DNA from 4 places in the Arthrobacter sp. KNU40 genome. Region 2 is predicted to be linked to each of the others. Evidence: riboswitches for the same ligand, from Rfam matches in the RefSeq annotation. Region 2 holds a riboswitch; each other region holds the start of a gene.
What was found. Region 2 has a riboswitch for S-adenosylmethionine ahead of ACSKT0_RS22120 (DUF1737 domain-containing protein). Riboswitches for the same ligand answer to the same signal wherever they lie in the genome.
Positions count from the first base shown of each region.

Region 1 (7,648 bases), 1.8 Mb from region 2:
AGCCGTAACCGTGCAACAGGACCAGCAACGGCTTTCCAGCCCGCTCCTCCTCTTCGTGGGACCACAAAACGACCGGGGCGGGAAAGGCAGAAGCTTGACTCATGGGACTATTCTTACAGTTACCCATGAGTAACAAGCTACGGGCGCGTAGCGTTGCAGCAAGAGGCAGGATATGAACGTGAGTGACACTGATTCCATGGTGGAGGCAAAGCCGCACGAGCGGATTCATCCGTGGACGCGCTACGTGGCACTCGGTGATTCCTTTACCGAAGGCATCGGCGACCCGGAACCCAACAATCCAGGGGGACATCGCGGCTGGGCCGACCGCGTAGCCGAGGAACTGAGCAGGGGACACCGGGATTTCGCCTACGCTAACCTCGCCATCCGCGGGCGGCTGCTCCAGCAGATCCTCGACGAACAACTTGGCCCGTGCATGGACCTCAAGCCGGACCTCGTGAGCATCTCCGCAGGCGGCAACGACCTCATCCGTCCCGGCGGCGATCCGGACGCCCTGGCCGAGAAACTCGATGCCGCCGTGCAGACCCTGAGTTCCGAAGGCGCCACCGTGGTTCTCTTCAACGGCCCGGACACCTTGTCGTCAGTACTCGGCCGGATCCGCGGCAAGGTGGCCATCTACAACGAAAACCTCCGCACGGTGGCCGCCCGCAACGATGCCGTGATCGCTGATATGTGGTCCCTGCGGCAGCTCTCCAACTCCCAGATGTGGGACGAAGACCGCCTGCATTTCTCCCCGCTCGGCCACCACACGATCGCCGCGATGGTCCTCGACTCACTCAATGTGCCGCATAGCCTCGAACCACTGTTCCCCAAGCCGCTCCCCCAGCGCAGTTGGCGCGAAGCCCGCTCGGGCGACCTCGTATGGGCACGGGAGTATTTTGTCCCCTGGGTCATCCGCAGGATCCGGCACCGGTCCTCCGGTGACGGCATCCTGCCGAAACGCCCGACGCCGGGACCCGTCTTCGGTCCTGCCGACACCTTCCTGCCCCGGAGTTGAGCGGGAACCACAGGGCGGGTCACGGGGGGCGGGGCTAAGCTGGTGAAAGACCTAGGAGGCCTGTACCGTGAACAATTTGATCTTCTGGATCATCGTCTGCTCTTGGCTGATTCCGATGGGGATCCGCATGTACAACCGCTCGCGCCAACGCAGGCTCCGGGACTTCCCTCCGCAGAATTACCCCGGTCAGCCCTATCCTCCGCAGACCAACCCCGTCGGATACCCGGAGCAACCCCCGGTAATTTTCCCGGCTGAGCCGCAACCCCCGGTGGCGACGCCCGTACCGCAGGCCGCTCCGCCGTCGTCGGCTGCTCCGCAAACGAACAGCGCGCCCCAGCCGAACAGCGCGCCCCAAGGCTACCGGGCACGGAAACTGGCCGAACTGGACCAGGAGTACAGCGACGGGAAAATCGCCATGGAGGATTACATGAAGCTCCGCCAGGAGATCATGAACGGCTGATTCAGCCGAAGAAGGCTTCGCGCAACTGGGGGCCGAGCTGGCCGATCTCGGTGAGGAAACCGTCGTGCCCGATCGGCGCCTGGATTACGTGAACCGGGACCTCTCCGGGCAAGGCCTTGGCCAGCTCGTGGGATTGTTCCGGGAAGTAGAGCCGGTCCGAGTCCACCGACGCAACGAAGAACTTCGCCGTTGCCACGGACAGCGCCTCCTCCAATGAGCCGCGGCCGCGGGTGATGTCGTGGCTCATGAGGGCCTCGGTGATGGCGATGTAGCTGTTGGCGTCGAAGCGCTGGACCAGCTTGCGTCCCTGGTGGTCGAGGTAGCTCTCCACCTGGTAGCGGCCGCGGTCCCCCAGCGCGGCAGCCTGGAGGGGTGCCTCGCCGCCTTGGGCGTTCCTGCCGAAGCGGAAGTCCAGTTCATCCGCCGAACGGTAGGTGATGTGGGCGATCCGCCGGGCAAGGGCCAACCCCGCCTCGGGCGCGGCCTGGCCATAGTAGTCACCGCCGTTGAAGTCGGCGTCCTGCCGGATGGCGAGCGTCTGGGCCTGCGCGAACGCGATCTGCTCGGCAGTGCTGTACGCCCCGATCGAAATCACGGCGCATCGCTCGACCCGGCCCGGATAGCCGACAGCCCATTCGAGTGCACGGGCACCGCCCATGGACCCGCCCACGACGGTGTGCCAGCTGCGGATCCCTAGAGCGTCGGCGAGCCGGGCTTCGGCTACGGTGCTGTCCCTCAGCGTCACCAGAGGGAAGCGGGAACCCCACGGTTTGCCGTCAGGAGCGCTCGACGACGGCCCGGTGCTGCCGTAGCAGCCTCCCACGATGTTGACGGAGACCACGAAGTAGCGGTCCGTGTCGATGGTGGCGCCCGGACCAACGAGTTGCTCCCACCAGCCTTCTTCGTCGCTCTCGCCACGGGCCACATGGGTGCTGCCCGTCAGGGCGTGTTCCACCAGGACGGCGTTCGAAGCGTCGGCATTGAGCCGCCCCCATGTTTCGTACGCAAGGAGGACCTCCGGCAGGAAACCTCCGGCCTCCAGTTCGAGTCCGCCCACGGAAACATATTTGAGTGTTCCGTCCTGGGTACCGGAAAGGGGTATGGCTGTTGCAGCAATTGTCATTCGTTGACACCTCACATCGCGCTTGCCCGCCGCCAACACAGCGAAGGGCCAGGTCTTCACCCGGGGCACCCCGCCGCGAATGGAGGGTTGCCGGCCAGCAAGCCGGGGCTGTCGCTGGCACTCATGACCTATAGGAAGAGTCTAGGAAAACCGGACCCCTTCTGACGAAGATTATGACACCTTTGTGACACTTGACCGTGTTTTGTTCACGAAGCAGGGACCAAGGAGGCCGGCTGGCGAAGATTCATGTTGCGTCGCCCGCCGGCCTCCTGCGCCATCCGGAGCGGCACTAGCTGCCCTTCGCCGCCCGGAATCCTGACTCGAGGTCCGCGAGGATGTCGTCGATGTGCTCGATCCCGACGGACAGCCGCACCAGGCCCGGGGTCACTCCGGCCACGGCCTGCCGTTCGGGGGTCAGCTGGCTGTGTGTCGTGGACGCGGGGTGGATAACCAAGGAACGGACGTCCCCGATGTTTGCCACGTGCGAATGCAGTTCCAGGGCGTCCACGAAGCGTTTGCCGGCGTCGATCCCGCCGCGGATGGTGAAGGACACCACCGCGCCGGTGCCGCGGGGTCCGTACTTCCGCCCGCGCTCGAACCACGGACTGGAAGGCAGCCCCGCGTACGCGACCGATTCGACGTCGTCGCGCCCTTCGAGCCATTGCGCCACTTTCGTGGCGTTCTCCACGTGGCGTTCCACCCGCAGGCTGAGGGTTTCGATTCCCTGGGAGATCAGGAAAGCGTTGAACGGTGAAACTGCCGAGCCAAGGTCGCGCAGGAGCTGGACCCGGGCCTTGAGGATGTAGGAGAGGTTCGCGCCGAGGGCACCGTCCTTGCCGAGGTCCCGGGCATAGACCAGGCCGTTATAGCTGGGGTCCGGAGTGTTGAAGTTGGGGAACCGCTCGGGGTCCTTGCCGAAATCGAAGTTGCCGGAGTCCACGATGACTCCGGCAATGGCGGATCCGTGCCCGCCCAGGTACTTGGTGGCCGAATGCACCACGATGTCCGCGCCCCACTCGATGGGCCGGATCAGGTAGGGCGTGGCGAGGGTGTTGTCGACGACGAGCGGGACTCCGGCTTCGTGCGCGATGCGGGAGACGCCCTCGATGTCCAAAACGTCCTGGCGCGGGTTGGAGACGACTTCGGCGAAGAACAGCTTGGTGTTTGGCTGCACGGCGTCACGCCAGTGTTCGAGGTTGTCCGGGTCCTCGACGAAGGTGACCGAGATTCCGAATTTCTTCAGCGTGTGCGCCAGCAGGTTGTATGTGCCGCCGTAGAGGCTCGGGCTGGCGACCAGGTGGTCGCCAGCCTCGGCGACGTTGAGGATGGCGAACGTTTCCGCGGCCTGGCCGGAGCTCAGCAGGAGTGCCGCGAGTCCACCCTCCAGGCTCGCTATGCGCTGTTCCACCGCATCCTGCGTGGGGTTGCCGATCCGGGTGTAGATGGGTGCCAGCTCGGCGAGCGCAAAGCGGTTGGCCGCGCTTTCCGCGCTGGGAAAGACGAACGAAGTGGTCTGGTAGATGGGAAGTGCCCGGGCGCCGGTGGCGGCGTCCGGCTCCTGGCCGGCGTGGATCTGGCGCGTTTCGAATGACCATCCTTGCGACATGCGGACTCCTGGTTGTCTGGGCTCTTGCCGTGTTTCAGCCTGCCGGGCTGAAGTATTCAGCCTGCCGGCGTTCGGTTGGCGCCAGTCTATGGACGGTATTGCGGGCTCCGGAAGGTTTGTGACGAACACAGTAGTTTTCGGTCCCGGCGCGTCCTGAAGTGACTCTGAGCTGCCTTTTCGATACATCCCACCTTGGTTAGGCTTGACTTAGCTGAGAGCTCCATCACAAAGTGCCAAGATGAAGCCATGCGCATGGATCACGTCTCTTACGCTTGTGAACGAGATGGCCTCTTGGCCACCACCGAGCGAATTTCCGCAGCATTGGGAGTGGACGCAGTCCGGGGCGGAGTGCATCCGCGCTTCGGTACCCGGAACATGATCATCCCCCTTGCTGACCACAAATACCTGGAAGTTGTCGAGGTCCTAGACCACCCGGCATCCGACAAGGCACCTTTTGGACAAGCAGTCCGTGCACGCTCCGCCGCAGGAGGCGGTTGGATGGGCTGGTGCGTCGCTGTTGACGACCTGAGCCCGTTCGAAGAGCGGCTCGGACGCGCCGCTGTCCCCGGCAACCGCAAGTTTCCGGACGGCCGCGAACTCGTTTGGTCGCAGATCGGCATCCTGGGACTCATCGCCGATCCCCAGGTTCCGTACCTGCTCCGTTGGGAGGGCGACCCTGCACTTCACCCGTCCCTCGTGTACCCAAGCGACGTCAAGATGTCCAGCCTCACCATTGCCGGCTCCGCGGAACGGGTTACCGAATGGCTCGGAGAACCCGTGGAGAAGCCGCTTGAGGACGTTGCTGTCCAATGGATGGCTCCGCACGGAACGCCGGGCATCATGTCGGTAACGTTCGAAACCGCCAACGGAGCCGTCACGATCTGACGGACCAACGGGCCAGGATGGCCCGGAAAACTTCGGCCGCCATTATGCGGGTGCCAATGACGTCACCCCGCAATGGCGGCCGAAACCTTTTAACGCGCCCCTAGCCCAGCCCGATGGCCTTGCCGAAGACACTGAAGCCGACGAACGCCACAATGTCCAGGAGGGCGTGGGCCACCACGAGCGGCATGACCCTTTTGGTCTTCGTGTATATCCAGCCGAACACGAGGCCCATGACGGCATTGCCGATGAAAGGTCCGAAGCCTTGGTACAGGTGGTAGCTGCCGCGAAGGAGCGCGCTGAGCACGATCGCCAGCGGGGTGCTCCACCCGAACTTCCCGAACCGGTCCAGGAGGTAGCCCACCACGATCACTTCTTCGACGACGGCGTGCCGCACCGCGGAGAGGACCAGCACCGGCACGGTCCACCAGTAGGAGTCCAGGCCGCTGGGAATGATCGCTGTGGTGATCCCCAGGGCGCGGCCGGCAGCATAGAGGCCCAGCGACGGGATCCCGATCAGCGCGGCGAGGCCTAGTCCTTGCAACGCGTCGCGGCCCGGGCGGGCGAAGTTGAAGCCCAGCCGGGTGAAACCCGAGGGGCTCTCCGCCGTTTGGCGGTGCAAAGACAGGAAGTAGAACACCAACACCACCGGGACCAGGGCGAACGTGATATCCAACAGCTGGTAGGTGAGATCGAAGTACTCGCGCGTGCTCTGCGAGCGGTTGAGGGTGGACGTCGCATGGGCCAAAGGCCCCTGGGTCATCTTGTCCAGCAACTGCACCACGGAGTACACGGCCGATTGGCCGAGGGACAGGCCAAGGACAATCAGTACTTCGGCGCGCAACCGGCGCGTTGAGGCTAGGAGCATGCTCCTATCTTGCCTGCATTTGCCTGATGTTTCCCCTGAGCCCGGCCACCCGGAGTCCGTTTGCATGGCCAGGCGTCTCCTGACCCTATGCTTGGTGGGATGAGCGCGCCAGCACGAATCTTCATGATCCGGCACGGCCAGTCCGCCGCCAACGCCGACACTTCCATCTACAACCGTGTGCCCGATTACCGTATCCCGTTGACGGAGCTCGGCATCGAGCAGGCACGGGCCGCGGGTGAGGCACTGCGCAGGAAGCTCGACGGCGAATCCGTGTGCGTTTATGTCTCGCCGTACCTTCGGGCATACCAGACCCTCGAGGCACTGAATCTGGGCGGCCTCACGGAAAGGGTGATCGAGGAGCCCCGGCTGCGTGAACAGGACTGGGCCAACTTCCAGATTGCCGGAGACATCGGGGACCAGAAGGAGCTCCGCAACCTCTACGGGCACTTCTTCTACCGCTTCCGCGAGGGCGAATCAGGTTCCGATGTCTACGACCGGATTTCGTCCTTCATGGAAACCCTGTACCGGCATTGGGAGAAACCCGACTACGCGCCCAACACCCTGCTGGTGACCCATGGCCTCACCATGCGGCTCTTCTGCATGCGGTGGTTCCACTGGTCGGTGGAGTACTTCGAGTCCCTCAACAACCCGGGCAACGCGGAGCTACGGACACTGATCCGCAACGACCAGGACAAGTACGATCTGGACACGCCGTTCAGCCAGTGGGTGCGGCGCAGCACGGACGAAACCGTGTTGAACGCTCCCCCGATGGTCTTTTGACGGCCATCTAACAGAGCTAGGCGTCCTTGGCCACGATCACTTCGGTGCCGCCGGCTTCAAACGCAGCTTTGTCCTCTGCCGTGATGCCCGAATCCGTGATGAGCCGGCGGAAATCGTACCCGGCCATCGCCGCGAAGGCACGCTTGCCGATCTTCGTGGAGTCGGCGAGGACATAGGAGTCGGTGGCGCGCCGGGCCATGACGGTATTCACCATGGCTTCTCCCTCGTCGGTGATGGTGGGGCCGATCTTCGGATCGACTCCGTTGACGCCGATGAAGGCGATGTCCAAGGCAACCTTCTGCATGATGACATCGGTGTAGGGCCCGACAAGTTCGTAGGAACGCGGGTTCAGGATGCCGCCGGTGACCATGATCTTGATGTTGGGACGCACGGCAAGCTGGGCGGCGATATTGATTGCGTTGGTGACCACCGTCAGCATGGGCCTGTTGGAGGGCGCGTTCAGGTCTTCGCGGGTGGACAGCACCTGGGCCAGGGCCGTATTGGTGGTGCCTCCGCTGAGTCCGATCACGGCCCCGGGCATGATGAGCTCCGAGGCTGCCAAGGCAATCTGCTGCTTTGCCTCGGCGTGATCATCCCTGTTGTAGCGCCCCGGAAGTTCGTAGGCGACCGATCCTGTGGTTGCTCCGCCACGGGTACGGCTCAGGAGCCGCTGCTTGGCGAGGCTGTCCAGATCACGGCGCGCCGTGGCCGGCGAGACGGCCAGTCGGGTCACGATATCCTCGACCTCAACATGCCCTGACTCGGCGAGGAGATCAAGGATGGCTGTCAGTCGATCGTTGCGGGTCATCACGAACCTTCCGGAAATTGGGACTAGTTCACTTTCGCGAACAGCGTCAGCAGACGTGCGGTTTCCAGCACCAAGGCGTCCCGTCCGGCCTTGATGTACTTGCGGG
Region 1 is NZ_CP195850.1:1,369,124-1,376,771, reverse strand. It holds gene ACSKT0_RS06460 (alpha/beta hydrolase) at 1-103, opposite strand, end outside; gene ACSKT0_RS06455 (SGNH/GDSL hydrolase family protein) at 173-1,015, shown strand; gene ACSKT0_RS06450 (hypothetical protein) at 1,083-1,475, shown strand; gene metX (homoserine O-acetyltransferase MetX) at 1,477-2,598, opposite strand; SAM riboswitch class IV at 2,612-2,727, opposite strand; gene ACSKT0_RS06440 (bifunctional o-acetylhomoserine/o-acetylserine sulfhydrylase) at 2,888-4,204, opposite strand; gene ACSKT0_RS06435 (VOC family protein) at 4,451-5,089, shown strand; gene ACSKT0_RS06430 (CPBP family intramembrane glutamic endopeptidase) at 5,190-5,954, opposite strand; gene ACSKT0_RS06425 (histidine phosphatase family protein) at 6,054-6,734, shown strand; gene ACSKT0_RS06420 (DeoR/GlpR family DNA-binding transcription regulator) at 6,751-7,542, opposite strand; gene ACSKT0_RS06415 (class II fructose-bisphosphate aldolase) at 7,566-7,648, opposite strand, start outside.
Region 1: another riboswitch for S-adenosylmethionine. It lies ahead of metX (homoserine O-acetyltransferase MetX); the one in region 2 lies ahead of ACSKT0_RS22120 (DUF1737 domain-containing protein).

Region 2 (7,648 bases):
TATTGGGGCCGCGGATACAGCATTCTCTTGTGGCTGCTACTCGCGGTCTTTGCGACGCTGAGCACTGTCTTCCTTTCCCTGGACACAACGGCTGTGCTGCTGACCCCGGTGGTGGTCAGCGTTACGCGGCAAGCCGGGCTGCCGGCCCTGCCTTTCGCACTGACGACGGTCTGGCTGGCCAACACGGCAAGCCTGCTGTTGCCCATTTCCAACCTGACGAACCTTCTGGCGCAGCACAGTCTTGGCGGTATTACTCCTGGCGGCTTTGCTGGCCTGATGTGGGCGCCCTCCCTTGCGGCCGTCGTCGTACCGCTGCTGTTCATCGCCATCGTCTTCCGGCGGGATCTGCGCAACCGGTATTCACGGATCCCGGTCGGGCGGATCAGGTCTGACCAGCCAGCCGGCGGTGAATCCAGGCCTGCGGCGGACCGGGTCCTGCTCGGGTGCAGCGCTGTGGTTCTGGCGCTGCTGCTGCCCGCATTGGTGTCCGGAGTCCCGGTATGGATCCCTGCCCTGGCCGGGGCTGTAGTGCTGGGCGTGGTGTTCGCGTTCCGGCGCCCGCGGGTTCTCAAGGTGACCCTGATTCCTTGGTCCTTGTTGCTGTTCGCTTCCGGCCTCTTTCTGGTGATGGAGGCCGCCAGGCATCTGGGGGTTTCCGTGTTGCTGAGTCAGGTGGCCGGACAAGGCCAGGGCTTCCTGGATCTGGTTCGGCTCGCCGTGACGGGTGCCGCCGGCTCCAATGTCCTCAACAATTTGCCTGCGTACCTGCTCGCAGAACCGCTGGCGGGGACCCCATTGCGGATGGCGGCGTTGCTGATCGGAGTCAATGCTGGCCCGATCATCACGCCGTGGGCCTCCCTGGCAACCTTGCTGTGGCACGACCGGCTGATGCGGATGAACGTCCTGATTACGTGGAAGGGTTACGCGATCTTCGGACTGATGGTTGCTCCTCTGACCGTGTTTGCCGCAGTAGCGGTGCTGGCAGTCACCGGACAGTGAGTGCGTTCGGCGCGTGGCGGCGCCTATCGCCGGGCCGGAAGAATCAGGACAGAATATAGAACAGCTCGGCCGTACAGCCGGAACCCCGACACGACAAGGATCTGCCTCATGCTCAGCCTGCAGGACATCGACGACATCGTCCTCAACGGAGGGATTGTCGTTGACGTCGCCGGGGAGAAAATCGGCTCAGTGGAGCAGGTTTTCACCAGCGGTGATTCCGGGGATCCTGTCTTTGTCACCGTGCGGACCGGCCTGTTCGGCATGTCCGAGTCTTTCGCGCCGCTTTCCGGAGCCAGCCTTGAGAATTCAGTGATCAAGGTGGCTTTCGCCAAGGACAAAGTGAAGAACGGCCCGCGCATCGAGAGCGACCGCGGCGCGATCACGGAGACGCAGGAACAGGAACTCTACAACTATTACGGGCTCGTGACCGAGGCCCCCGACGAAGGTGCCGCGGAGGAAACCAGTGCCGACGATGGACGGACGGTGCCTGAGGCCGCGGCTGGGGAGACCGAGCCGGAACCGGGCCCGCCACCCCCGCCCCGGCATCCTCCGCGTCCGCCGCACGGCGGTCCGCATCCGCCGCACCTGCACAAACATGTACCCCACCCCCCGCACCCCGGCCCGCCCGCGCCGCATCGGCCACCTGGGCCCTCGGCGGAACCGGAAGACATTCCATAACCGTCGCCCGCGAGCCGGAGGATTTCAGCCGCCGGCCGTGAGCCTCACCGCAGCGACGCCCCCGCCTGTTGAGGTGGCGGAAGCACTTGAATAAACCCGCATTACCAGAACCTGGACATTGACCGACCCAGGCTGGAGCTGAACAACTCGCGAGTAGGAAGTAGCGCAATCGATCGTCTGATCCTGGGGGGCAAGGCCGATCCGTGGATCCTGGGCGATGACAAGGTGGACATCCGAGGCGCCAACACAGGCTGCGGTCAGAGTATACGGGCCCGCGTCCTCGACCCTTGCACTCTTTCCAACCCCGCTAACGGCGCCGCCCACCGTGCCGGAATCCTCCAGGATCACCGCGCCGGAGGCGGCCCCGAGAAGCTTCCTGGCGGTCACGAGGTTGCTGGCTTCGAGCGACACCGTTGCCTGGTCCTTGGTTGGCAATGGCGGCCGAGGAGGGGAACTCCGAGTGGGCCCGGCAGCCGGCCGAGGATCGCCGGCGTCGGTATATTCACATCCGGACACATAGGCCGCGAGCAGCAGCCCTGCCAGTGTTAGCGCTACGGTTCTGGTTCCCCCATGACCCACCATGAATCCGAGTGTAGCGGGCCGCGTAATTTAGCATCGCGACCCTATTGTGCCGCCATGCCCTCAGTAGTTAACTAGTTTGCGGCCGGTCAAGCTTGTTAAATGTCTGGTGCGCCGGTTCTGGGGCCGGCGCACCAGACTTCCCCAACTAACTCGCATTTGTTGTCGTTTAGCGGCCCCTAAACGACAACAAATGCGAGTCAGTTGGGCTTCTCAGGAGCCGATCGGAGAAAGCGCCCGCACCAGGCCGAAGAGGTCCTTGGGGTCATCGGGGTTCGCGACGAGGTCGATCTCATCGAAGAATTCCGAACCCTCAACGGCGGCGCGGAGATACCGCAATGCCGAAAAGTCCTCGATCGCGAAGCCCACAGAATCGAAAATCGTGATCTGGTCCGTGGCGGTGCGGCCCGGCGCGTTCCCGCACAGGACCTGCCAGAATTCCGTGACGGGAAATTCGGCGGACATTTGTTGGATCTCGCCTTCAATCCGCGTCTGGGGATCGTATTCCACAAAAACGTCGCCGAGGCCCAGGATGGCGGCGTCGAGCTCGGTCTTCCCTGGGCAATCGCCTCCGATCGCGTTGATGTGAACGCCGGGCGAGACCTGGGCAGCCGTCAGGATGGTGGCATTCGCCTTGTCCGCCGTGCAGGTGGTGATGACATCGGCACCCTCCACTGCTTGGGCTGCCGAGTCTGCGATGGTGATGTCGAGGCCGAGGGGAGCCATGTTCCGGACGAATTTCTCCATCGCAGCCGGATCCGTGTCCCAGATCCTGACACTGTTAATACCCAGGGCCGCCCGGAAGGCAAGGGCCTGAAACTCCGATTGGGTTCCGGTCCCGATCATCGCCATGATCCGGGCATCCGGGCGCGCGAGCTTCTTCGCGACCATCCCGGACGTGGCCGCCGTCCGAAGCGCCGTCAGCACTGTCATCTCTGCAAGGAACGTCGGGTAGCCGTTATGGACGTCGGACAGGACACCGAAAGCCGTCACGGTCTGGAAGCCGCGCGCGGGATTCGAAGGGTGTCCATTTACATACTTGAAGCCGTATGTTTCCTGGTCGCTGGTGGGCATCAGTTCGATGACCCCAAATGGCGTGTGACTTGCCACCCGCGGAGTCTTGTCGAAAGATTCCCACCTCCGAAAGTCGTCCTCCAGGTACTGAATCATCTCCGAGATGATGGTTTCCGGGCCCCGCCCGGCCGTCCAACGAACCATATTGCGGACATCGACAAAGCGCGTCATGTGCGCTCCTTTCCCTCATAAACATTGTTGCTACGAGGCTACGGAGCGGCGATATGCATCCACAATTGCCAAAGTACGTACTTTTCATTGAAAAAATGTACAAAATGGCGATTGATCCTTTGCAAAATGCTTAGACGAGTCGTCGTCTCGCTGACGACTACCGGAGGACGGAACTGAGCAACAGGCTCGTCTCGCTATTGACGATCCCCTCGATGCCGCGGATCCTGCCCAACACCTGGTCAAAGTCGCTGAGGCTTTCCGTGCGCAGCTCGGCCACGAGATCCCAACCGCCATTTGTGGTGTGCAGTGCCCAAATCTCCGGCAGTCCCCTGAGTTGGCGAATGACTTTGTCAGCCGATCTTCCTTCCACGGCAATGAGCGCAATGGCGCGAATGGCAAGTGGATCGACCTCGTCGCGCACCCTCGCAGTGAAACCGACGATGGTTCCCGAGGAGACAAGACGCTCGAGCCTGCTATTCACAGTGGCCCTGGCCACGCCCAGCTTACGCGCGAGGCTCGCCACGGACGCCCTGCCGTCCTCCCGGAGGGCGGAGAGGAGCTGACGGTCAAGGTCGGTGAGTGCTGCCATAAAGATAAACGTATCGCCCATTCCCCAAGCGGGCCTGAGTCCGTAGGGTATCGACATGAGCATCTACATCAGCCCCGACTCTGCTGCATGGTCGCTGACGGCCATGGCGACTGGTGCGTCAGCGGGATCAATCGATGATGCAAACGGCATGTCCAACTTGGTGAAGGAAATCTACGAGACAGAAGGTTTCGAAGCCCTGTCGGGTGTGGTTTTTGCCTTGGCTCATCACAACAGCCTCTCGCTGCACGCGCTCGCCACGGCCACCGGGATATCCGTGCACGAGTTGCTGGAAATCCGGAAGCACCAAGGTTCCACTTTCCATCACTCCCCTACGGGAGTAGCGTCGCGGTTTGACGCCATTCCACCCCGGATCCAGGCAAGCCTTGAACCGCTGCCGAATGAAACCGACGCCTAAGACCCCCGGTTACGGAACATGACGACGGCCAGTGATGCAGGCCGCCGTCGTGGATGTTATTTTCTTCTTGAGTAATGAGCACCAGCGCGAAGCCCTGACTTGCTGGTCGGCAACCCTCTCTCCGGCGGGGTGCCTCAGGTGACTACTCGGCGTATCGACACTTTCGAACTGCAAGCGTGACTGAGGAGCACCAATGCCTGAACCCACCGAAGAAAAACTCTCGTACCGTCTCATCACGGGCCCTGACACGAAGGATTTCTGCGAGCGGATCTCCACCGCCCTCGCGGAGGGATACGTGTTGCACGGCAGCCCGGCCGCGACCTTCAATGGCACGGACGTGATTGTGGCCCAGGCCATCGTCCTACCCGCCGCGATCGCGAGCGCAGATGCAGCAGTTGCCAACGCGGTAGACCAGCTTGATGAAGAGTTCGACGGCGAGGGCCACGCATGAGCTACGCAGGCGACCTCAGCCCGCACGATGCCTGGGCCAAGCTGGAACAAGGCGCCATCCTGGTGGACGTCCGCACCGAAGGCGAGTGGGCACACATCGGGATCCCTGACACAAAGGCCACGGAAAACGATCCCTTGTTCATCCAGTGGAACCTGGCCGGCGGCATCCCCAACACCCGTTTCATCGAAGAGCTGACGCAGCAGGCTCCGGAAGCGGATGGCACCGAACTGGTCTTCCTTTGCCGCTCCGGACAGCGCTCCATCGCCGCCGCGATCGCCGCAACACAGGCCGGCTACACCGCCTACAACGTCCTGGAGGGTTTCGAGGGCGAACCGGACCGCTACGGCGAGCGAACCGTGAACGGCTGGAAAAACCGTGGACTTCCGACGAACCTGGGGAACATCTAAGTGACTTTCAATCCTGACGCCGCCGGCTGGAGCCCTGATACCCAGGCCGTCCGCGGCGGTCTTGACCGCACCAACTTCCAAGAAACGTCCGAGGCCGTCTTCCTGAACTCCGGCTTCGTCTACGAGTCCGCCGCAGCCGCAGAGCGCGCATTCACCGGTGAGGACGAGCGCTTCGTCTACTCCCGTTACGGCAACCCCTCCGTGGCCACTTTCCAGGAGCGACTCCGCCTTCTCGAAGGCACCGAAGCGTGCTTCGCGACGGCGTCGGGCATGTCCGCTGTCTTCACCGCCCTCGGTGCGTTGCTGGCTGCGGGCGACCGCGTGGTTGCCGCCCGCTCGCTCTTCGGTTCCTGCTTCGTGATCCTCAACGAGATCCTGCCCCGCTGGGGCGTCGAGACCGTCTTCGTGGACGGCCCGGACCTGGACCAGTGGCGTGCCGCGTTGTCCGAGCCGACAACGGCAGTGTTCTTCGAGTCGCCGTCGAACCCCATGCAGGAAATCGTGGACATCGCGGCGGTGAGCGAGCTGGCCCACGCGGCGGGCGCTACCGTCGTCGTCGACAACGTCTTTGCCACCCCCCTGCTGCAGCGCTGCGGCGATCTCGGCGCGGACGTGATTGTCTACTCGGGCACCAAGCACATCGACGGCCAGGGCCGGGTCCTTGGCGGAGCGATCCTGGGTACCAAGGAATTCATCGACGGTCCCGTCAAGCAGCTCATGCGGCACACCGGGCCATCGCTTTCCGCGTTCAACGCCTGGGTCCTGACCAAGGGCCTGGAGACGATGGCGCTGCGCGTCAACCACTCCTCGGCGTCTGCGTTGCGGATCGCCGAATGGCTTGAGGATCAGCCGGCCATCAGCTGGGTCAAGTACCCCCTGCTGAAGTCGCACCCGCAGTACGAGCTCGCCGCGAAGCAAATGAAGGCCGGCGGAACCGTGCTCACCTTTGAACTGCTGCCCTCGGCGGGGCGATCGGCGAAAGAGGCCGCCTTCGCGCTGCTGGACGGGCTCGCCGTGATCGACATCTCGAACAACCTAGGCGACTCCAAGTCCCTCATCACCCACCCCGCCACCACCACGCACCGCGCCATGGGTCCGGAAGGCCGCGCGGCCATTGGCCTGAGCGACGGCGTCGTGCGGCTTTCAGTGGGGCTGGAGGACGTGGACGACCTCATCGGGGACCTGGAGAGGGCCCTCAAGCAGGTCTAGCCGGGCGGTTCGCGCCAGTCCTGGCGCACCCAGGTGAGGACGGGCTGCGGCTTGGTGTCGCTCTCGTCCCTCTCCGAGCGCATCGTGATCTGAACGGCGTGCTCGACGACGGCGGCCAGCCCGGCGGCGTCGGGCGCGCTCCCGTTGCTCTCGCTCCAGCGCCCGGCAACACCGCGCTGTTCGATGGCGCCGTTGCCGCGGCCCAGGATGGCTGCCACGCCGGTTTGGACCAAGTCGAATTCACCCTGTTCGGCGAGGACAGGTTCCAGGTACTCCACCAACGACCACACGACATCCGCGGCGGGCTCCGGGCGAAAGGTTCCAAAGTCCAGCAGTTCGGTGCGGAGGCCGAAGTTGCTTGCTTGCCAGGACGCCATCCGCAAAAGCGCCGTAGGCACGGCCGCCGGCTCTATTCCGGCATGGTACTCACGAACAGAAGTCTCAACCAAGGCCCTGACGAGCACCGCGAGGAGCGCCGCATCCTCGGCCCGGAGGCAGACATCGGCCACCCGGACCTCCACCGTGGGAACGTGCCGGGACAGCCTGGCGTCGAAGTAGACCATCCCCTCGTCCAGCAACACTCCTGTTTCGATGAGCCTCCTGACAACACGTCGGTAAGCGGCCAAGGAACCGAAGATGGCTGACGGCCCCGACGAAGGCCAGCGGTTCCACGCCTGCGTCCGGTAACTCTCAAAACCGGTAGCCAGCCCCCGCCAGTACGGAGAATTGGCGCTCATCGCCGTGAAGACAGCGAGCTTGTCCCGGATCCTGTCAAGCACCATCACGCCTTCCTCCGGGGACTCGATCGAAGTGTGGACGTGGAATCCGCAGGTGAGCTGTTCGTGCGCCGTGATGCCGAAACGTTCGAGCATAATGGCGTAGCGGGGATCCGGGGTGGTGTGCAACGCGGCGTCCACGGGCGACGTGGCCAACGCGGCGATCCTTGCGCCGTGGCGGCGAGCGGCATGGCTCGCGAGGCCCCGCCCCCTGCGGATCTGGTGCAGGAGCTCTGCGTAGCTGCGGCATGGCCGGGTCTGGGTTTCTATCTGCTCAAGCTTGAGCTCGTGGCTTAGGCC
Region 2 is NZ_CP195850.1:4,748,625-4,756,272, forward strand. It holds gene ACSKT0_RS22090 (SLC13 family permease) at 1-999, shown strand, start outside; gene ACSKT0_RS22095 (hypothetical protein) at 1,108-1,677, shown strand; gene ACSKT0_RS22100 (hypothetical protein) at 1,702-2,088, opposite strand; gene ACSKT0_RS22105 (ornithine cyclodeaminase) at 2,470-3,501, opposite strand; gene ACSKT0_RS22110 (Lrp/AsnC family transcriptional regulator) at 3,659-4,090, opposite strand; gene ACSKT0_RS22115 (hypothetical protein) at 4,146-4,505, shown strand; SAM riboswitch class IV at 4,576-4,688, shown strand; gene ACSKT0_RS22120 (DUF1737 domain-containing protein) at 4,699-4,956, shown strand; gene ACSKT0_RS22125 (rhodanese-like domain-containing protein) at 4,953-5,363, shown strand; gene ACSKT0_RS22130 (O-succinylhomoserine sulfhydrylase) at 5,364-6,572, shown strand; gene ACSKT0_RS22135 (glutamate--cysteine ligase 2) at 6,569-7,648, opposite strand, start outside.

Region 3 (7,648 bases), 1.3 Mb from region 2:
CCCTGGCGCTCATCGCCGGACTTGGCGTGGTGTTCCTCAGGGGATTCAAGGAGGCCATCAACGTCGCCGTCGTGCTGGTGGGCGTTTATCTAGTGCTGAACGCCGTCGTCGTCGCGGTCGGCTTGGCGCACGTGGTGACCGAGGCGCATGTGGTGACCGATTGGTGGGCAGCGCTGAACCAGCAGCACGGAAACCCGTTGATCATGGTGGGCATCGCGCTCCTGGTCTTCCCCAAACTTGCCTTGGGCCTCTCAGGGTTCGAGACCGGCGTCGCGGTCATGCCACAGATCAAGGGCAGCCCGAGCGACACGGAGGAAAATCCGGCGGGCCGCATCCGCGGCACCCACAAACTGCTCACGACGGCGGCACTCATCATGAGTGCCTTCCTGGTGGCCTCGAGTTTCATCACCACGTTCCTGATTCCGGCCGCCGAATTCCAGCCGGGAGGGAAGGCAGACGGGCGAGCCCTCGCATTCCTTGCGCACCAGTTCCTGGGCGACGGCTTCGGCACGGTCTATGACATCAGCACCATTGCCATCCTGTGGTTTGCGGGCGCCTCTGCCATGGCCGGCCTGCTGAACCTCGTGCCGCGCTATTTGCCGCGCTTCGGCATGGCCCCCGCATGGACCAAAGCCGTCCGCCCGCTGGTCCTGGTCTTCACCGCAGTTGGATTCATCATCACGTTGGTCTTCGAAGCAAACGTGGAGGCCCAAGGCGGCGCCTACGCCACCGGCGTCCTGGTCCTCATGACCTCGGCCTCGATCGCAGTCACCCTGTCCGCCCGCCGGAAGAAGCAGAAGGCCAAGTCCATCGCTTTCGGTGCGGTGGCGGTCGTCTTCGCCTACACCACCGTGGCCAATGTGGTGGAACGCCCGGACGGCATCAGGATAGCGGCCCTGTTCATCCTTGGCATTGTCCTGGTGAGCTTCGCGTCGCGCATACGCCGGTCCTTTGAGCTGCGGGCTACGCACATCAAGATGGACCAGATGGCACTTGAGTTCACGGCCTCCAACGAGGAAGGCCCTATCCGGATCATCGCGCACGAACCCAAGCGGCTCAGCGCCGACCGGTACGAATTGAAGCTGCAGCACGCCCAGCAAGCCAACCACTTGCCGGTAGACAGCCACGCGATCTTCATCGAGATCATCGTGGATGACAGCTCCGACTTCGAGCAGGAACTCCTCGTGGAAGGCAAGGTCCGGCACGGCTTCAAGATCCTGGAGATCCACAGCAACAACGTGCCCAACACACTCGCGGCGGTGCTCCTCCACATCCGGGACGTCACGGGACTCATGCCGCATATCTATTTCCGCTGGACCGAAGGCAACCCCATCGCCAACCTGAGCAAGTTCCTTTTCTTCGGCGAAGGCGAGATCGCCCCGGTAACCCGCGAAGTGCTGCGCGAAGCCGAACCAGACATCACGCGCAGGCCCTGGGTGCACGTGGGCTGAACATGGCAGTGTGGGTGCCGCTCCTCATGGAGCGGCACCCACACAGTGTTTTCCAGGCGATCGCCCTAGCTGATCGCAGACGCGCCGCGCTCCCCTGTCCGGACTCGCACCGCCTGGGAGACCTCGATGGTCCAGATCTTGCCGTCCCCGAATTGGCCGGTACTGGCGCCGGAGATGATGGCGTCCACTATTCCGTCCACCAGCTCGTCCGTCGCCAGGACCTCCACCCGGATTTTGGGAAGGAGATCGGAGTTGTATTCCGCGCCCCGGTACACCTCGATGTAGCCCCGTTGTTGGCCATATCCGTTCGCTTGGCTCACGGTCATCCCGTTGACTCCAAAGCGTTCCAGGGCTTCCCGGACCTCGTCGATCCGCTCCGGCCTCACGATGGCCGTAACCAGTTTCACGTCGACGCCTTGCTGCGCATCCGATCTGTTTTCCCGTTAGAGCTAGCTTCTGGTTCACCGCTGGAACCCGACGGAGTTTTGCCGTTCTGTGGTTCTCCGGGATTGAAGGATCCGCCGACCATGGCCAACTCGTAGGCTGTTTCCGCGTGCTCCGTGATGTCGATGCCCGCCAGCTCTTCGTGCTCCTTGACGCGCATGCCCACAGTCTTGTGGATGGCCAGCCCGATGAGCGTCGTCATGATCGCCGTCCACGCGGTGACCACCAGCGCCGTCAATATTTGGGGCCAGAACTGGGTCAGGCCGCCGCCGTAGAAAAGACCGCCCTCAGTCTTTGCCGAGGGTACGGCGAAGAATCCGAGGGACAGGGTCCCCCACAGGCCGCCGACAAAGTGGACGGCAACAACGTCCAAGGAATCGTCCAGGCCGATCTTGAACTTCAGTCCGATGGCCAGCGCGCAGATGGCACCGGCGATGACGCCGATGACGATCGCGCCAATCGGATCCACGAATCCACAGGCCGGGGTGACTGCCACCAAGCCCGCGACGGCGCCGGATGCGGCGCCGAGGGACGTCGCGTGGCCGTCGCGGAGCCTTTCGACAAGCAGCCAGCCAAGGAGCGCTGCGCTTGTGGCCAGGAGGGTATTTGTCCAGGCGAGCGCTGCGATTCCATCAGCGGCCAGTTCCGAACCGGCGTTGAAGCCGAACCAGCCGAACCACAGCAGGCCTGCCCCGAGCATCACGAAGGGGAGGTTGTGCGGCCGGATGTTGGGATCTTTCATGAATCCGAGCCGTTTGCCGAGCACGACTGCCAGCATCAGCCCGGCCATGCCCGCATTCATGTGGACGACGGTGCCACCGGCAAAGTCGAGGGCTGAGATCTTGCTGCCGATGATCCCGGTGGAACCGAAGAGCCCGCCGCCCCAGACCCAGTGGGCGATGGGAGCGTAGACGATAGTCACCCAAAGGCCGGCAAACAGCAGCCATGGGCCAAACCTGACACGTTCAGCCACAGCGCCGCTGATCAGCGCGACAGTGATGATGGCGAACGTGGCTTGGAATCCTATGAAGACCATGTCCGGCAGCCCTGGGGCTTTCCCGCCAATGACGCTGGCCAGTCCGCTGAGTCCGAAGTTCGCGAAGGGATCTCCGATGAAGCCGCCCAGGGTATCCGGGCCGAACGCGAGTCCGTAGCCCCACAGGGCCCAGACCACCGCGACCACGCCGATGGCACCGAAGCTCATCATCATGATGTTGAGGACGGACTTCATCCTGACCAGGCCGCCGTAGAAGAACGCCAAACCTGGCGTCATGAGTAGAACGAGGGCGGAAGCTGCAAGCATCCAGGCTGTTGCGCCGGGATCGAGGGTCTGGGGGTTCACATCCAGCCCTACGCTGAAGAATACTGGGTTCATTTCGGGAGCCTTCCTGCATATACGGCGCTCCATGGCGCCCGCACGGCGAGACCATTTTTAAAACGAACAGGTCCTGGTACCTCACGGGTTACCGACCTTGACAAGTTGCGTTGACTCGAACGTACAGTCGGCCTGTTTCAGCCTTCGGCACGGCTCATTTCAGGCACGTAACACCAAAGGCCCCAGGGTTAAATCCGGAAGTCAGTCATGTTTCAGGCGTGTTACACGCCGCGTGTCGGCCTCGTACGCCGGGTGGCCAAGGCGCCAGCGTCAGCGGCTGGCTGCCGGCACCAGGATCCAGAGAACCTCGACGGGCTCGTCCGTCGGATTGACCCAGGTGTGCGGCTCGCGGCCCGGGAAGGACAGCGTGTCTCCTTCTTCGAGCTCGTACTCCTCGTTGGTGAGGATCAATTTGATCCGGCCCTTGACGACGTGCAGGACATCGACGTCACAATCGACGGCGTAAAGCTCGGCTTCTCCGCGGCCGCGTGGCTCGATGGAGGCCTGCAGGATCTGCAACCTCCGTTCCGATCGGGCAGTCAGGAGCCGCTCCACGATTCCCTGGCCACCGAGCGAAATCCTCGGCCCGTCGTCGCGCCGGGTCAGGTGTGTCTCCGGTGCGGCGAAAAGGTCTCCGATGGACACTGAGAGAACTTGGCAAAGCGTCACAAGGGAAGCGACCGACGGCGATGTCAGGTCACGCTCCACACGGCTCAGGAACCCTTTGGTGAGGCCAGTGGCGTCGGCAACCTGCTCGATGGTGAGCCGCTGCGATTGGCGGGCGGCGCGGATTCTGGAACCGATGGCAACGGGGACATTGCTCGGTTCAACGGGGAGAGCCTTCATTCACGAACCTTTCAGGCCGTTTATGCGGCCCTGTCATTGCAGCAATAGTAGCCGGATCGCCCGCGTGGCAGGGCCTTTGGCTAGCCGGAGGGCCGCCGATGAGTCCGCTGTGCAAGACAGCGTCTTGACTGTTACTCGCATCACTACGTATCCTCATAGGCAACAAGTGTTGTTTGTGAGGCATACATCACAGACTACTCTCCCCAATCACCAGCGCAGAGACCTTCCGCAACCCCGCGCGAACCCAGCGGACCGGCGTCGGAATCCCCCAGAGCTCTGCGCATCACTTTCAGGAGCCAACCGTGGACTCTTCGTTCATCAATATTGCGATCGTGGTGGTGTATTTGCTTGCCATGCTGGCCTTCGGCTGGTGGGGCAAGTCGCGCACCAAGAACAACAGCGACTTCCTGGTGGCAGGACGCCGCCTCGGTCCGATGCTCTACACCGGCACCATGGCCGCCGTCGTCCTCGGCGGCGCATCGACGGTTGGCGGCGTCGGTCTCGGCTACAAGTTCGGTGTCTCCGGCATGTGGCTGGTGGTCGCGATCGGTTCGGGCGTGCTCCTCCTGAGCCTGCTTTTCGCCGGCACCATCCAGCGACTGAAGATCTACACGGTCTCCCAGATGCTGAGCCTGCGCTACGGCCAGCGAGCCACGCAGACCTCCGGCATCGTCATGCTGGCCTACACACTCATGCTGTGCGCCACGTCCACTGGTGCCTACGCCACCATCTTCGTTGTCCTCTTCGGCTGGGAGCGCTGGCTTGCCATCGCCGTCGGCGGCGCAATCGTCCTCGTCTACTCCACCATCGGCGGCATGTGGTCCATCACCCTCGCCGACCAGGTGCAGTTCATCATCAAGACGGTAGGCATCTTCTTCCTCATGCTCCCGTTCGTCCTCAACGCCGCCGGCGGCTTCGACGGCATCCGTGCCCGCGTTGACGCCAGCTTCTTCCAGTTGGACGGCATCGGAGCGCAGACCATCATCACGTACTTCGTGGTCTACACCCTGGGCCTCCTGATCGGCCAGGACATCTGGCAGCGCGTCTTCACCGCCAAGACCCCCAAGGTGGCCCGTTGGGGCGGCGCCACTGCCGGCATCTACTGCGTCCTGTACGGCGTCGCCGGAGCTTTGATCGGCCTTGCCGCCCGCGTGGCCCTGCCCAATATCGACGTCAAGGCCCTCGGCAAAGACGTTGTCTACGCCGAGGTAGCCACCCACATCCTGCCGATCGGCATCGGCGGCCTCGTCATGGCCGCGGCAGTCGCGGCCATGATGTCCACCGCTTCCGGGGCCCTCATCGCCGCAGCCACCGTTGCCCGCGCCGACGTAGTCCCGTTCGTGGCCAGCTGGTTCGGCAAGACAATCAACACCGACGACACCGAAAACCCCGAGCACGACGTCAAGGCCAACCGGTACTGGGTCCTTGGCCTGGGCATCGTTGCCGTGCTGATCTCGATGGCGGCGCAAGACGTCGTGGTAGCCCTGACCATCGCCTACGACATCCTCGTGGGTGGACTCCTGGTTGCCATCCTGGGCGGGCTGGTCTGGAAGCGCGGCACCGGTATTGCCGCGGCCTGGTCCATGGCGGTCGGGTCCGTACTGACGCTGGGCCTGCTGATCGCCTACGCCACGGGAATCATCCCCAGCGAAGACGGCGTCTACGCCAACGATCCCATCTACTGGGGCCTCGGCGCCTCGCTCGTGGTCTACGTTGTGGTCTCCCTGCTGACCCCGCCAACCGAACCCGCGGTCCGCGAAGCTTGGGACCGCCGCGTTGCCGGAGCAGCCGTGGAGGAGCTCCCCTTGGAAGCCCACCCGGTGGCCAGCCACTAAGCTTCACAGAATCAAGTACGACGGCGGCGCCGCACCTTCTCCTCGAGGGTGCGGCGCCGCTGCCTTTTGGAACCATTTCTACCGAGCCTTAATACCGGGCCGCGATTGTACCGTTCCATGTACAGTAGGAAGAGCTTCAAGAGATGTGGTGCCAAGCTCCGACTTGCCACACGCCAACCCCATGTTCGCGGGTGGTTCGGATGAAGAAGCGGCCCGGCTCGGACCAGAGACAACCGAACGGGCAAGAGCAACTCCACAGGAGAAGGCCATGCCTTTCGAAAACGGCGCCACCGCCGACCGCACCACCCAGTCCGGCACCCTGTTGTTGCCCCGCCCCCGGCGGGTGGACGAGTTCGTCCGGGTGATTCCCGGCGTCGACCTGTCCCAAGGCTCCATCACGTTCGTGGTGGACGGGAACTTGGAACGCTATTGGCATCATGAGCCGCGGCTCATCACCGAAGCGCTCTCAAAGGCGGTCCAGCCCGCCCGCTGGTTCCCGGCGACACGGAAACTCACCCTTACGGTGGCGGCAACCGGGCACCGGGCAGGCGTGCAGAGGCACTTCATCCTGAGCGCGTTTTAGCCGCCCGGGTTTAGCACCTCGGGTTCAGCGGAGCCCGGGGCTACTCGATCTCTTCAGCCTCACGGTGTTCGTCGGCATCGAGGGCAACCGGCCGCTCGTCGTCGTCAAGAACCTCGGATTGGTCGTCCCAGTCCTCGTCCACCGCCAGGTCCTCGTTGTAGTCATAGGCGGGATCGGCCTCGACCGTGGGACGGTCGGGGTGGCGGGCGTGGGTCTCGGTGCTGTCCATGGTGCAACCTCCGTTCGACGTGCCGCTGAGCCCATCGCACAGGCATAGGAGGCAGCCGTCCAGCGCTACCCCGCCAATTCGTGGACCCTGTCCATCCATCCCAGCACTGCCCCCTGCCGTGGTCAAGGCTTCCCGGGAGCCTCCCGTTTTTGAGGGGGACCTAAATTCTCCAGTGAGGATTACCGGCCGAAAAACCGCGGAAATTGGCGATAGAGTGGAGCCGCAATGAGGCGATGAAGCCCGCCCCAGCAACCCAGGAGTCCCGGTGCAACCGCACACAAAACCCTCGCATCCAGACAACTCGCATCCAGATAATCCGCAGGACTCAAGCAGTCCATCGCAGGACGTAGCAGCCCCCAAGGCTCCCCCGTCGTCGTCGGACATCAAGCGCTGGCGGCAGTACTTGGCGGATGAGCGAGCCGAGGCCGCCGTTTACCGCCAACTGGCGCAGCGCCGCGACGGCGAGGAACGCGAAATCCTTTTGGCCCTCGCAGAGGCTGAAGGCCGCCATGAGGCACACTGGCTCAAGCTCCTCGGCGAACATGCCGGTATGCCGAAGGCGGCCTCGGTCCGAAGCCAAATGCTCGGCTTCCTGGCCCGGAACTTCGGATCGGTGTTCGTGCTGGCCCTCGCCCAACGGGCTGAAGGCCGCTCGCCTTACGCGAAGGATCCGGCAGCGACCCGCGCCATGGCGGCCGACGAACAGATCCACGAAGAAGTAGTCCGCGGCCTGGCGACGCGCGGCCGCAACAGGTTGTCCGGCACGTTCCGCGCGGCCGTATTCGGCGCCAACGACGGCCTTGTCAGCAACCTTTCACTCGTAATGGGCATGGCGGCCACCGGCGTTCCCGCCACCGTGGTCCTGTTCAGCGGCATCGCAGGCCT
Region 3 is NZ_CP195850.1:909,512-917,159, reverse strand. It holds gene ACSKT0_RS04370 (amino acid transporter) at 1-1,451, shown strand, start outside; gene ACSKT0_RS04365 (P-II family nitrogen regulator) at 1,517-1,858, opposite strand; gene ACSKT0_RS04360 (ammonium transporter) at 1,855-3,270, opposite strand; gene ACSKT0_RS04355 (helix-turn-helix domain-containing protein) at 3,541-4,116, opposite strand; gene ACSKT0_RS04350 (sodium:solute symporter) at 4,419-5,951, shown strand; SAM riboswitch class IV at 6,086-6,205, shown strand; gene ACSKT0_RS04345 (hypothetical protein) at 6,220-6,534, shown strand; gene ACSKT0_RS04340 (hypothetical protein) at 6,575-6,763, opposite strand; gene ACSKT0_RS04335 (VIT1/CCC1 transporter family protein) at 7,029-7,648, shown strand, end outside.
Region 3: another riboswitch for S-adenosylmethionine. It lies ahead of ACSKT0_RS04345 (hypothetical protein); the one in region 2 lies ahead of ACSKT0_RS22120 (DUF1737 domain-containing protein).

Region 4 (7,648 bases), 1.1 Mb from region 2:
CACGACGCCGATGGTGTCCTGGGGATCCGTGTCGCTGAAGATCTGGTGCACGGTCACGCCGTCGATTTGCTTGAGGCCCTCGACCAGATGCGAGCGGATGGCTGCCTCGTGGGCGTGCCATTCATCGTGGTCGAGGCTGGCGATGACCTGTGTGGCCCGGGCGAGTGTGGCCGCGCCGAGTACGTTCGGCGAGCCGCCTTCGTGCCTGGCCGGTCCTGTGGCCCAGCTGACGGAATCGAGGCGCGCTTCTCGGACGGCGCCGCCTCCGGCCAGGTGCGGTGTACCGGCGTCGAGCCAGTCGGGACGGCCCACCAGGACACCTGCGCCGAACGGCGCATAAAGCTTATGCCCCGAGAAAACCAAGTAGTCGACATCCGCGGCGGCGATGTCGATTCTGCGGTGCGGGGCGAGTTGCGCCGCGTCCACCACAATCCGCGCCCCGAATTCGTGGGCCAAGGCAGCGAGTTCCTTGATGGGCAGGATTTCGCCGGTCACGTTTGACGCGCCGGTGACAGCCAGGAGGCTGACGCCGCCGTGGGAGAGCGCTGTGCGGACGTTGGCGACGGTCTCGGACAACGTTCCCGCGGCAACGATGCTGCGGTGGGGGACACTTTGCCACGGGAGGAGATTGGCGTGGTGCTCGATGTCCAGGTAAAGGACTTCGCCAATGTGTCGACCGTCCTCAACTGGCAGGCAGCCGGCCAGTAGATTGAGGGAATCAGTGGTGTTGCGCGTGAAAATGACCGAATCGTCCGGCCGGCCGCCAACGAAGTCACGGACGATGTTGCGGGCGTTTTCATAGACCGAGGTGCTGATTTGGGAGGCATAGCCTGCGCCGCGGTGGACGCTCGCGTAGTACGGCAGGATCTCGTTGAGGTACGCGGAAACCACCGTCAGGGCAGGTGCGGAAGCGCCGTAGTCAAGATTGGCGTAGCGGATGTGGCCGCCCTGGATCAAGGGTGCCTGCAACTCCGCGCCGGTGACCGCAGCGAGTGGGCGCGATGCCCGGGGGAGGGTTTCACCGCGGTGCTGTGCAGATTCGTTGTTCAGCGAAAGAGCCTGGGAAGTAAATGTGGCTGTGCTCATGGGACCTCACTCAAGAGGGACCCCTGCGTGCAGGGGGTCCGCGCTTGCCGCATCCGTTCCGGACCGGCCGGGTCGTCACCCGGGGCACCCCGCCGCGATGGAGGGTTGCCGGCCAGCAAACCGGGGTTTCGCGCTGGCACTCGTGACCTGTAAAGAGCGTAGGACACCGGCAAGGCTCATTCCAATGTGACCGGCGATTGTTAAGCGGATTATTACACCGCCGGAAAAATGTGCCTCCTGCCGAAGAAAAAGCGGCGGACGCCCCCAAAAGTGGGCGTCCGCCGTCGTTTATTCAGTGGAGAGAGTGGACTAGAGGAGGTCGTCGAGCTCGGGGTTGAGCCTCTTGAGGACCTCGGAGTGCAGGATCGAGTTAGTGGCCACGGCGTTTCCGCCGAAGGGACCATCCGCACCGTCCAGGGACGTGAAGCGCCCGCCGGCTTCCGTCACGATCGGCACCAAAGCCGCCATGTCGTAGACCTGGAGTTCCGGCTCGGCAGCGATGTCCACGGCGCCCTCGGCCACGAGGCAGTAGGACCAGAAATCGCCATACGCACGGCTGCGCCAGACATCGTTCTCGAGGCCCAGGAAGTTGTCCAGCTTATCGTGCTGCTTCCACTCGGAAAGCTCGGAGTAGGAAAGCGAGGCGTCTTCGAGCCGCGACACGTTGGAAACCTTCAACCGGGTGGCTGCGGCCAGCGACCGGCCCATGTAGGCGCCCGAGCCCTTGGCCGCCCACCAACGCTTGCCGAGCGCCGGAGCGCTCACGAGCCCCACTACTACCTCGCCCTCGTCCACGAGGGCGATCAGCGTAGCCCAGACGGGTACGCCACGCACGAAGTTCTTGGTCCCGTCAATGGGGTCGATGATCCAACGCCTCGAGCCGTGGCCCGTGCTGCCGAATTCTTCCCCGAGGACGGCGTCGCGGGGGCGGGAACGGGAGAGCTGCCCACGGATTGCTTCCTCTGCTGCTTTGTCGGCATCGGTGACGGGGCTCAGGTCGGGTTTGGTCTCGACCTGGAGGTCCAGTGCCTTGAACCGCTCCATTGTCAGGGAATCGACGGAGTCGGCCAGGACGTGTGCCAGCCGCAGGTCGTCGTTGTAGCTCGAATCGGGTTGGGTCATGGTTCCAAACTACCGTCTGTTCGCCGGTGAGCCGGGGAGGTAGGACGGCAGGCGCGCAGTTAGTTGACCGTACCCAATTCCTTGGTCTCCTGGGCTTCCATGCGCGGGTCCGCGCCGAGGAGCCGGCGCAACGACGCCAAGCGGGCCGGACCTGCCTCGCCGGCGTGGCCGTCGGCGACCCAGGAATCCAGTCCGCATCGAACCGCGGAGGCATCGTGCTTGCAGCCTCGCTCGCACATCTCCGTTCCGGGTTCCAGATCCGGGAAGGCATGCAGGATGCGGTCCGGGTTCACGTGGGCGAGGCCGAAGGAGCGGATGCCGGGCGTATCGATGATCCAGCTGCCCCCGGGGGCATCGCTGAGCTTCAGTGCGAGGGCAGAGGACGAAGTGTGCCGTCCCCGACCCGTCACGGCGTTGACCCCGCCCGTGGCGCGCTCGGCGCCGGTGAGGGCATTCACCATCGTGGACTTCCCGACGCCGGAATGGCCCAGGAGCACAGTGACCTTGCCGTCGAGGTAGTCCCGCAATTGGCCGACGGCGTCGCCATCAAGGCGGGCGGAGAGGCCGTCGTCTGAACGGGCATCGATGCCGGAGGCGCCGGCGTCGGCCGTGCGGCTGATGATGATGGGGAAACCAAGGCTCACATAGTTGGCGAGCAATTCCGTCGGATCCTTGACGTCCGCTTTGGTGACGAGCAGCAACGGCTCGATTCCGGCGTCGTACGCTGCCACCAAGGCGCGGTCGATGAATCCGGTGCGCGGCTCCGGATTGGCGGCCGCAACCACCACCACGAGCTGATCGGCGTTGGCGACGACGGCCCGTTCGATCGGATCCGTGTCGTCGGCGCTTCGTCGCAGGAGGGTCTTTCGCTCCTGGACGCGCACGAGGCGAGCGAGGGTGTCCGGGGCTCCGGACACATCGCCGACGAGGGCCACGAAGTCTCCGGGAACCACGGGGGAGCGCCTCAGTTCCCGGGCGCGTGCGGCAATCACAATGCGTTCGTTGTCCGAGCTTTCGCCCACGATCGCGGTGTAACGGCCGCGGTCGACTGTGATGATGCGCCCGATCACGGCGTCGTCGTGGCTCGGGCGGTCTTTCGTGCGGGGGCGTGTGCCCTTCTTGTTGGGGCGGATCCGGACATCGGACTCATCCCAGGAGCTTGCGTCGCGGGCCATCGTTAGTTGCTTGTCTCCGTTGAAACGGTGTCCGCGCCCGCTGGGCCGGAACTGAGCATCGATGCCCAGATTTGCGGAAATTCGGGCATGGTCTTGGAAGTCGTCGCGATGTCTTCGACCTGGACACCCTCGATGGCGAGCCCAAGGATGGCGCCCGCGGTAGCCATGCGGTGGTCGGCATAGCTGCGCACGACGCCGGCGTGCAGCGCCGCGGGCCGGATCACCAAGCCGTCGCTGGTTTCCTCGGCGTCGCCGCCAAGCCGGTTGATTTCGGCGACCAAAGCAGCCAGCCTGTCCGTTTCGTGGCCCCGCAAATGAGCGATGCCGGTGAGCCGGGAAGGGCTGGTTGCCAGGGCGCACAATGCCGCAACGGTAGGGGCGAGTTCGCTGGTTTCGTCGAAGTCCGCGCCAAGGATCTCCGGTCCGCCGGTGACTGTCAGCGTGCCGTTGTCCAGCGTGACAGTGGCACCCATGGCGGCGAGGATGTCCCGCCAGAGGTCCCCGACTTGCGTGGTGTTGGCCGGCCAGTTGGGAATCCGGACAGTTCCCTTCGTGGCCAACGCCGCGGCGAGGAAGGGACCCGCGTTAGAGAGATCCTGCTCGATCCTCTCGTCGAACGCCTGGATGGTACCGGGGGCGACGCGCCAATGGTTCGGCACGGAGTCATCCACCTGCACTCCGACGCCGCGCAGGACCGAGACGGTCATGTTGATGTGGTCAAGGCTCGGTACGGGTTTGCCGACATGTTCCAGGTGAAGGCCCTCATCGAACCGGGCACCGACCAGCAACAGGGCGGAGACGAACTGCGACGAGGCGCTCGCATCGATCACCAGGTGGCCACCGCGGACAGAGCCCGTGCCGGATACTTTGAACGGCAGGGAGCTCGCCGCGTGCCCGTCCAGTGCGCTGACTTCCAGCCCGAGTGTCCGGAGGGCCTCGATAATGGTGCCCATGGGACGTTGGCGTGCGTGGGGATCGCCGTCGAACACCGAAGCGCCGTTGCGCAGGGCCGCGAGCGGCGGCACGAAACGCATGACCGTGCCGGCCAGGCCACAGTCGATGGCGGTCTCCGACGCGACAGCCACGGGGTCGATCGGAGTGACTTCAAGGTCCGGGCCGTAGTGTCCATCGCCGGGAACCTCGGTAATGGTGGCGCCAAGCCGGCGGAGGGCCTCGACCATGAGTGCCGAATCCCGTGAATGCAAGGGTGCCCGCAGCCTGCTTGGGCCGTTGGCCAATGCCGCCAGGACCAGATAGCGGTTGGTCAGCGACTTCGAACCAGGAACCGTGACCGTGGCATCCACGGGGTGGCTGGCGAAGGGTGCCGGCCACAGGGGGAGTGCGGAGGCTGTGGTGCTCCCTGAATCGTCTGTCTGCGTCGAGGGGGTTCCTGGCATGCTTCCTTATGCTCCAACTGCGTTGTCTACGGCCTTGCGGACGGCCCGGTCTGTCTTCTTGAACTGCTTGCCCGTGGCCTTCTTGGCGTCCATGGCAAGGTGTTCGGCGCGCCATGCGAGGCTCGGTTTGCCCGCGGTGTCGACGGCGGCAAGGAATACGCCACCTGTCAGCGAAATGTTCTTGAGCAACTGGGCGCGGCGGGCGAGCCGGCCTTCCTTGGTGCTGATGTCGGCAGAACGCCATTCGACAAAGGTATTCAGGACCGAAATGCCGGCAAGCAGGCTTGCCGAGAACCGGGAACATTTGCCGAGGGCCAGCAAGGCGCCGGCGCCCACTTGCGCGCCGCCGATGACCCGCGCCAGCACTTTCTCGTCCGCCGGGAAAGGCAGCGACTCGGAAGCGCGGCGGAGCAGCGGAGAGAGCTGTTTGGCAGTGTCATCCGCGTTCTTGAGCTTGTCCAGCCCTGCGACGACAAAACTGGAAGCCAACATTGGCCTGGCGAGAAAACGGACGAGGGACATGTTTTGCCTCCTGGATGGCTTGCCACAGTGTTCAAGTGGTGTTGCGTTCAAGTGGTGCGGTGTTCACGGGGTGCAGTCGGATCTAGTCTTGCATCTTTGCGGAATATTTGCCCGAAGCCTGCCGTTGTCAAGAGAAGGTGCGGTATGGGCTGGACCTTGGATTGTGGCGCGTGCATTGTGCCGCGCGGTCATGTCGTTTGAGTGGAGATGGTTTTTTGGCCTTGGTTAAAGACCGCGAGGAACACTTGGCGCTTGGGCGGGAGCTGCCAAGGGACTCCCGGAGGGTGACAGTAGACTTGGATGCAATGAGCACCATGGATCCGGCCGCAGCGGCCATGTACAAAGCAGCGACCGACGTCACGGACGCAACGTCCGACGGCGACGCCACTGTTGAGGCCGACGTCGAGATTGCAGTGGACTTCGCAACCGAGACCCCCGAGCAACGGAGGGCGCGCTTCGAACGCGACGCCATGCAGTATGTCGACCAGCTCTATTCGGCTGCCATGCGCATGGCCAGGAATCCGTCCGACGCCGAGGACCTGGTCCAGGAGGCCTACACCAAGGCCTTCTCAGCCTTCCACCAGTACAAGCCGGGCACCAACCTCAAGGCGTGGCTGTATCGCATCCTGACCAACACGTACATCAACCTCTACCGGAAGCGGCAGCGCGAACCGTTGCAGTCGAATTCGGACACCATCGAGGACTGGCAGCTGGCGCGGGCGGAATCCCATACGTCCGCGGGGCTGCGCTCTGCGGAGGCGGAGGCACTGGACCATTTGCCGGACTCGGACGTAAAGAGCGCCTTGCAGTCCATTCCGGAGGAATTCCGGCTCGCGGTGTACTTCGCTGATGTCGAAGGATTCGCATACAAGGAAATATCAGACATCATGAATATCCCGATCGGGACGGTCATGTCCCGGCTTCATCGCGGCAGGAAAATGTTGCGCGATCTGCTGGCGGACTATGCCGCAGAGCGGGGAATCCGCGCCGGCGCGGAAGAAAAGGCCTTGGCCGTGGGCGCGGCCACAAGCAAAAAACAGGAGAAAAGGAAATGAGCTGCCAAGGATTGGGCGACTGCGACGATGCTCGGATGCAGCGTATCTACGAATACCTCGATGGTGCGTTGACCCGCGAGGACATCGCGGAGATCAAAGTGCATCTGGAAGACTGCCCGGAGTGCACCGAGCAATACGACCTTGAGTGCGTCATCCGCACCGTGGTAAAGCGCTCCTGTACGGAAGCGGCTCCTGAGAATCTCAAGAACTCGATCCTGGACAGGATCCACGCTATGAAGTCCGTGGACGTCTAAGAGGCTTGAACGGCAAGGGCCCCGGAAACCTGATGGTTTCCGGGGCCCTCCGCATTAAGTCTTACGCTAAGCCGCTGGCTTAGGTGTTGGGACGCTTGCCGTGGTTTGCGCCGCCGCGCTTACGGTCACGACGCTTACGTGCACGCTTGCTCATAGCTGGCCTCCTTAGATTCTTGATACTCAATAAAGCTGCCCTCCAGTCTCCCACATCACGGGGCCGCCCCGCGAACCGTGCCGGCCAGGCCGGCGGGAATCCGGACTCAGCCGCGCAGGGAATTCCGGATGGAGATCCTGGCCTGGTCCAGGACGGTGCGCACGGTTTCGAGGGCAATCGGAGTCAGGGCCTTGGAGCCGGCGTGCTGCCGTAGCTCCACGCGTATGTCATCGCGGAAGGACTGGACCATCATTTCGGCTTCCTTCAGGATGCGGTGTCCCTCCGGAGAGTAGCTTCCGGCCCATGACTGGAATTCCGCGGACTTCGCATTGGCTCGCGCGGCTTCGGCAGTCGCGGCCAGGTCTGCACGCAAGCCGCGCATGTTGCTGCGGATATCGTCGCGAAGATTGTCGGCCAACCGCCGCACCGAGGCGGAAATGTTGTCCTCGACGTCGGCCAGTTCCTGCCGCCGGCTGTTGAGCTCCGCCAGTCCGGCCGCGGTGATCGAATAGTTGGTGCGGCGCCCGTCGCTGCTGGTGGCTACAAGGCCCTCCTCCTCGAGTTTGCCAAGGCGCGGGTAGATGGTTCCTGCACTGGGGGAGTAGGTCCCGCCGAAGCGTTCGCCGAGGGCCTTGATGAGCTCGTAGCCGTGCTTGGGACCAGATTCCAGGAGTGCTAGCAGGTAGAGCCTAAGTGCTCCGTGGGCAAAGACGGGCGGCATCAGGCTTCCTCTTCTCCGGGGACTGAGTGCGTTGTTCCAGGTGTTGGCGCACTGCCATGGATGATGGAGGTCTTTCCAGACACGGAATTGGTACGTGCCACCATGAGCCGCTCGTCGGGGCCAACGATGGTCTGGACCCTTCCGCCTGACTGCGCGTAGAGC
Region 4 is NZ_CP195850.1:3,617,324-3,624,971, reverse strand. It holds gene ACSKT0_RS16850 (aminotransferase class V-fold PLP-dependent enzyme) at 1-1,086, opposite strand, end outside; SAM riboswitch class IV at 1,122-1,234, opposite strand; gene hisN (histidinol-phosphatase) at 1,396-2,208, opposite strand; gene rsgA (ribosome small subunit-dependent GTPase A) at 2,268-3,383, opposite strand; gene aroA (3-phosphoshikimate 1-carboxyvinyltransferase) at 3,386-4,780, opposite strand; gene ACSKT0_RS16830 (DoxX family protein) at 4,787-5,302, opposite strand; gene ACSKT0_RS16825 (sigma-70 family RNA polymerase sigma factor) at 5,518-6,357, shown strand; gene rsrA (mycothiol system anti-sigma-R factor) at 6,354-6,611, shown strand; gene ACSKT0_RS16815 (50S ribosomal protein bL37) at 6,691-6,765, opposite strand; gene ACSKT0_RS16810 (PadR family transcriptional regulator) at 6,872-7,486, opposite strand; gene ACSKT0_RS16805 (DUF4097 family beta strand repeat-containing protein) at 7,486-7,648, opposite strand, start outside.
Region 4: another riboswitch for S-adenosylmethionine. It lies ahead of ACSKT0_RS16850 (aminotransferase class V-fold PLP-dependent enzyme); the one in region 2 lies ahead of ACSKT0_RS22120 (DUF1737 domain-containing protein).